Regions from separate parts of the Candidatus Kaistella beijingensis genome, predicted to be linked through region 1. Evidence: riboswitches for the same ligand, from Rfam matches in the RefSeq annotation. Region 1 holds a riboswitch; each other region holds the start of a gene.
The links. A riboswitch is a leader RNA that binds a small molecule or an ion and turns the genes downstream of it on or off. The one in region 1 is predicted to bind S-adenosylmethionine.
Positions count from the first base shown of each region.

Region 2: another riboswitch for S-adenosylmethionine. It lies ahead of J4771_RS04225 (hypothetical protein); the one in region 1 lies ahead of J4771_RS06140 (hypothetical protein).
Region 3: another riboswitch for S-adenosylmethionine. It lies ahead of J4771_RS07645 (alpha/beta fold hydrolase); the one in region 1 lies ahead of J4771_RS06140 (hypothetical protein).

Region 1 covers NZ_CP071953.1:1,319,970-1,322,244, reverse strand. Annotated here, with positions in the region: gene J4771_RS06145 (hypothetical protein) at 1-679, opposite strand, end outside; gene J4771_RS06140 (hypothetical protein) at 689-1,330, opposite strand; SAM-I-IV-variant riboswitch at 1,389-1,489, opposite strand; gene J4771_RS06135 (hypothetical protein) at 1,601-1,990, opposite strand; SAM-I-IV-variant riboswitch at 2,046-2,145, opposite strand; gene J4771_RS06130 (helix-turn-helix transcriptional regulator) at 2,205-2,275, opposite strand, start outside.
Region 2 covers NZ_CP071953.1:911,046-913,320, reverse strand. Annotated here, with positions in the region: gene J4771_RS04230 (NAD(P)/FAD-dependent oxidoreductase) at 1-1,005, shown strand, start outside; SAM-I-IV-variant riboswitch at 980-1,084, shown strand; gene J4771_RS04225 (hypothetical protein) at 1,075-1,878, shown strand; tRNA gene J4771_RS04220 (tRNA-Ser) at 2,107-2,193, opposite strand.
Region 3 covers NZ_CP071953.1:1,639,922-1,642,196, reverse strand. Annotated here, with positions in the region: gene J4771_RS07650 (MGH1-like glycoside hydrolase domain-containing protein) at 1-1,122, opposite strand, end outside; SAM riboswitch class I at 1,234-1,338, shown strand; gene J4771_RS07645 (alpha/beta fold hydrolase) at 1,393-2,275, shown strand, end outside.

The DNA.
Region 1 (2,275 bases):
CGCTATTTCGTTCTTCCCACCATTCCTGAAGATATTCGTTGTATCCTGTATTTCTTCCAGTTATCATTTCGATATAAAGATTCATTTTTCGGTCTTCGGGTAAATTCAAAAACTCATTGTATTTCATAGTTTCCGCAAAACCGTCCAAATCAATTTCATCCATTTTTCCCATCAATAGAAAATTCTTTACAAATGATGCCGGATATTGCGCACGATATTCAAATTTGCCTTCTCTCAAAAGTGACCTAAGCATTTGGTCAATTTGTCTGCGGAGATGGACGCTGATGTGTTGAGGTTCAAAATGTCTTAGCATCCAATAGGCAAGACGTTTTCTGTGTAACTTTTCAATCTTAACCCTGCTTTTTTTTCCTTTGAACTTCTTGACAGCCTTTTCGAAATTTTCTTTGAATCTGATTGTATCGCCATTACCATAAATGAAATCAAAAGCGTAGAAAAGTCCAGTCATCAGGTCATAAACGGTTTGTGTTTTTTCAAGTAAATTGAAACCTTCTTCTCTATAAAATTCTACGGTCAAACCGTTGAAAGGACACAGAAATTGCAGTTCTATGTAGCGGTCGTCATCCGACTGATTGACGGCGTAACATTCTTCCGTTTCGCGCCAATAGCCGCTTAATGTCATTCGGTAAACCTGTTGTGTTTTGTTGATATTTTCTGTCATTATTATAAATTAATTGTTGATGAGAAATTCCTGTGATAAAAACCAACTGTATTTGCTTTTTTGATTGTTGATGATGTGCTGTGCAAGCAATTCAATTCTTTGTTCTTCGGATTTTGTAAGATATTCTTTCAGTAAATTTTCAAGTGATGCAAATGGAGGTGGTTCGGGTTGATTTTGCATCAAGGAAGAAAGATTCAGTTCCACACATTTTCCATTCAAAGCAAAATAAGTGTTGAGAAAAATAAAAATCTGCGTTCCGTAATCGTCTTGCATTGAATCATTTCCACAAAGTTCACTGAAGTGTGTCCGGAGAAAAACCCGCATCAATTCATCTCGGTTTCGTGCATAATCTTCAGATTTATGATTGTTAAAAGTGTTCAGATTATGAAGTAACTGATGAAAATCCGATTTGATCAACTGCTTTTTATTTTCCATCAATTGTGAAATTTTGAAACAGTCGAAAAGAAGTCTTTCAGCATTTTCTTTTTGTTGATCTTCGTTCCATTCTTCTTGATCCAAAGATGAAGCGCAGAGCGTTAATCCTGCATAAGGTGAAATTATTTTAACTTCCACCAAATGAGAAAGTCCGATATTGACGTTCCCGATGAGATGATGCTCCTCTTTTTTCACATAAATAATGCAGTCTTTCATAGGATTTTGTTTTAAAAAATCATTACAAAAATCATCAGGAAACCGCAGAAACATAAGGAAAATAACCTTTTTTTGGCAGGTCTGCCCTCATTCTTTACCACCGTGGAAGGTTAACTCTCGGTTGGTGTTCCGTCTTGGCGGAATCTCCTGATGATTACGTTGCAAAGATAAAGTGAAAATCCTTTTTTTGAAATATTGCAAGGTTACAAAGATAGTTACATTACGAAAAAAGTTTGGATTGTGCAAGGTGTTTTTCTTGTTTGTCAATTTTTATGCGGCAATTTGCAAAACATGTTGTTGATCTGACAATTGTTCATTTGCACAGCTTTCTTCTTCATTTTCTTGATAGTCATTAATAAAGTGCTTGATAAACTCATTTAATGATACTGATGTTTGTGACATCATCGAAGACGAAACATACAAGAAAAGGTCGTTTGTAAAAGAATCTAATTCTTCTTTAGATTTTAGAACTTCATTAATTTTGATTTTGTTTTCTGGGCTCAATTTTTCAATGAATCCAGTGAAACGAAAATACAAGTTTGTTATCTCACTTATGGTAAAAATAAAATTCGGTCTTCGCTTGTAGAAACCACTTTTAGCGGGATTAAACACATTGCTTGCTGTTCTGAATTTTAGCGTATTGCTTTGTCTTTTGCTCATAAAAGTAAATTTTGTGGTTAAATTTATTTTTATCAGCAGGAAAAAAGTAATGGGATGTTACCTTATATTTTGGCGGTTGCCCTCATACTTTACCACCGTGGATTTTGGATCTCTCGGTTGGCGTTCCGTCTTTGCGGAATCTCCTGATGATTGTTCTTGTTTTCTATTGCAAAGTAAAACAGATATTGTGCAGCAGAATTGCACTACAAAAATATTATTTGAAATAATGGTTGTGCTGATCTGAAACCCTCAGTTTCAAAGCGTCCACCAATGATTGTGGCTCCA
Region 2 (2,275 bases), 410 kb from region 1:
TTTGTGATTTTTTCCGATGATAGAAAAAGTGCTTCTCAAGTTTCGGCAGGAATCATTAATCCAGTCGTTTTGAAGAAGTTCACTACTTTTTGGTTGGCAGAAGAGCAAATAGATCTATTAAAAAAAACATTGAGTGAAATTGAAAACTACACTGGTCAAAACTATTTAATCCAAGAAAATATCCATCGCATATTTCATGACGAAAAAGAGAAAGAACTTTGGTTAAAGAAAGCCGAACACCAGGACTTAAAGTTGTTTCTAAATAAGTATTTTAAAGATTTAGATACCGTAAAAAACAGGTTTCAAAGTGGTGTCGTCAATGAATCTGCACGTTTAAATGTAGCTGATTTTTTTAGCGACTTTAATGAATATTTGACAGAAAATAAGCTTCTTATTCAAGAAAGGTTCCATTATTCAAAACTTCAGGAACATTTATACAAAGATTTTCAGTTTAAAAACATTGTATTCTGTGAAGGAATGGGTGTGAAGGAAAATCCTTATTTTTCCGAAATTCCAGTTGTTCCCAATAAAGGGCATCATCTGAAAGTTAAACTTTCAAGACCACTTCCGTTTCAATTAACACTAAAGAAAAAGCACTTTTTATTTCCACTAAAAAATAATTCTTACTATTACGGCGGAACTTACGACCGTGACCAACTTCACCATAAGATTGACGATTCTGCAAAAGAGCAGCTCATTAACGGACTGTGCGAATTCTATCCCCACGATTTTGAAGTGGAAGAAATAGAATTTGGCTTTCGGCCAACCGTAAAAGATCGAAGACCAATTATAGGAAGACATCCAAAGCATGAAAATTTCTACGTTTTCAACGGTTTGGGCGCAAGAGGGATTTTGAATGGATGCTATTTTTCTCGCGAACTTTATGAGCATATTGAAAATGGAAAACCGCTGCATCCGGAAGTGGACTTGAAAAGGTTTCAGAAATACAAAAAGATTTCAAATAAAGTTATTATATTTGCGATGTCATCAAGACGAATCAAATGATTCACCAACCGAGATTTAACATTCCACGGTGGTTTACGATGGGCTTATTAAACTTAAAATAAGAAAATTATGTTATCCAAACTTTATCAAAAATTCTTTTGCACATTACCGTTAAATAACACTTCTGACAAAATTTTTAAGATTTTGTATCATCCTCATTTGGATTATTGCAGGATTGATTACAAAGAATTTACTGTTTGTGAAGTTGAAGATTTGAAAAACCTATTGGAAGTTGACAAAGTTGAAGTTCCAGCATTTCTGAGATTTACATTTACAACCAGGCAAAACAGCCATTACTTATCAGAGTTTCCCTACCAAAAGTTGAAACACAATCAACTTTATGCAGATATAATAATCAAAAGTTATCGCAGCGAATTCTTAACAGAAGCGGAAGAATCTAAATTTCTTTCCTATTATCATGTTGAGAGAATTATCATCAATAAGTATAATTGGTTTCTAAAAATAGGAATTCCACAAGACATTATCACATCAAAGAACAAAGAAAATTTTTATAACAAAATAAAAGATTCGGAAGTTCAAAAATCCATTTATTCCACACCTGCTTTAGCACAAATAAACAAACACATGAAACACGTATACACGCAAAGACAAGGCGACAAAGCCGAAATCATAAATTATATTGAAAGATTTGAAAATTACACGAATTTGGAGCTTGTGAATGCCTATAACAGCCAAAAAGCAATCTACGGGGTGCATCGTCAAGGATTATATTTATATGCCCTTGATATAGTGTTTAAAAAGCGGTTTAACAAGTCTCCAATAAGTAATGAGGAAAATATAATTTTCGGTTTAACTGGGCGAATTACATATGTAAATGAATTAAAAACCTTTGTAAGAATTGATGAAAATTAGAGAAATAGGCATAAAATTTTTCAATTTTGATTTTTATTAAAAGGCTTGAAATGAGTCTAAAGAATTTGTCTCAAAACAATTAACATGTAGAAACACAATTATCAGAGATTAAAAGTATTTTTAAGATTGTTAATGATTACTTATGGGAAAAAATGGGAATTGGTGGGGTAAGCGAACCTGTTTAAATAAATAATCCACTGAAAAACAGTGGATTACAGTCAATAATAGCAGAGAGGAAGGGATTCGAACCCTCGATACAGTTACCCGTATACCAACTTTCCAGGCTGGCTCCTTCAACCACTCGGACACCTCTCTAATTGAAGACTGCAAAAATAGTCTTTTTTGGTGAATAACAAAAGTGTTTTCTTGGAGTTATGTACGTTTATATATTTTTAAC
Region 3 (2,275 bases), 320 kb from region 1:
CCATTTTGAAACATTATAGTGGTAGAATTGCTTATTCCATAAAAGTCCTGCAAATGCCTGTCTTTGAATGTTTTTTTCTTCATCATCTTGGATTTCGCATTGAATTTCTGAATAGAATTCGTCGGATTCTTTTTGTCTTAAACTGAAGATTTCGTCGAAGTCAAAAAACGCATCTTGCATTTCGTGTGGACTTAACCTAAAATCAAAAATTTGACTTTCACCCGCCTCTATTTCCGCATCAATATAAAAACTTGCTTTTGTTCCGAATTTTTCAGGATTAATGGCGTCTTCATCATCTTTAACCAAGAAATTATTGATGCCGTCTTTATAATATTCTGCATCTGTTTCAATATTCGGAATCACTTGAGGATTCGTTTCATTATTGCAGAATAGGGCGGTAGTATTTTGATTTCTTGCGTACAATTTTTTCATGGGAATGGAATCATGTTCAATATCAATAATTCCGTTCACCGAAGATTTTAGTTTTGGAATGTACGTTCCATAACCCCATCTCCAATTATTTCTAAACCAAAGCGTTGGAAGAATCACCAAAGACGCTTTTTTACTACTTCTGTTGAATGCAGTTACCCGAATTAGAAAATCATCGTGGTTGATTTTTGCGTATTCGATGAAGATGTCAAAGTAATTATTGTTGTTAAAAATTCCCGTATCTACAATCTCAAATTCGGGTTCTGATTTGCTTCTTTCAGTATTTTTCTGAATAATTTCATCATAAGGAAACGCTTCAATCGGATATTTGTAAACCATCTTCATATAAGAATGCGACGGCGTATTATCAAGATAATAAAAGATTTCCTTCACATCTTCACCATGATTTCCCTGATAATTGCTCAATCCGAAAAATCGTTCCTTAATCATTTTGTCCTTCTTATTCCAAAATGAAAAGGCAAAACAAAGTCGCTGTTTACTGTCGCAAATTCCTGCAATTCCGTCCTCACTCCATCGATATGCTCTGCTCATTGCCTCGTCATAAGTGGTGTAACCCCATGCATTTCCGTTGTGGCTGTAGTCTTCTCGCACCGTTCCCCATTGTCTGTTGCTCACATAAGGACCCCATTTTTTCCAATTTTCATCGTGCAGTCTTTCCTTTTCCGACATCATATTTTTTGATTTTCTCATACGAAAGTATGAAATATTATTTTTTTCAAAATATTGGGAAATTCGAAATTTGTTCTATATTTGCAGTCAGATTTGTTCATTTACATATTGAAAATGTTATCAAGAAAGGTGGAGAGACTAGACTCTGTGAAACCTTGGCAACCCTTCGGAAACGAAGAAGGTGCTACATTCTATTCGCTTTGGCGAAGAAGATAACAGGAACTATTTTTACCACTTTTAGGTAGCATTTTCAATTTTTATTTTTAAAGGAAATTGAAAACTTCGCTACAACATATCACCCTTTATAATTTTGAACTGATTTCAGGCAAAACGCTTGACATTCACTTGTCGTATCAAGTTTTCGGACAGGATTTATTTTCTGCGCCGATTGTTTTGGTGAATCACGCTTTAACAGGAAACTCCAATGTTTCAGGCGAAAATGGATGGTGGAAAACCTTGCTTGGCGAAAACAAAACCATTGATACCAACAAATTCACAGTCATCTGTTTCAATATTCCGGGAAATGGTTTTGATGGAAATTTGCTTGAAAACTATGAGGATTTCAAGTCTAAAGATATTGCGAAAATTTTCTTGGAAGGGTTAAAGTTATTAAAAATTGAAAAACTTCATACCATTATCGGCGGTTCTTTAGGAGGCGCAATTGGTTGGGAAATGTTGGCAGTTCAAAGTGATTTGACGGAAAACTTCATTCCAATTGCTTGCGATTACAAGACTTCGGATTGGCTTCATTCCCAATGTTTAGTTCAAAAATTTTTGCTGACTCAAAAGGAAGAACCAGTTCAAAAAGCCCGAATTCATGCGATGCTTTGTTACAGAACACCCGAATCGTTAAATCTTCGTTTCAAGAATGAAATTGATGAAGAAAGAGAAATTTTAAAATCACACGATTGGCTCAATTTTCATGGGAAATCTTTAAACGAAAGATTTAGTTTAAGTGCTTATCATTTGATGAATCATTTGTTGATAAACATTGATGCACCTCAAGAAGAACTAAAAAATATTAATGCAAACATCCATTTAGTTGCAGTTGATTCTGATTTGTTTTTCCCCGCTTTTGAAATAAAAAAGTGCCATGAAAATTTAATAAAAAACAAATCAAATGCTTTCTACCATGAAATCTATTCCATTCATGGGC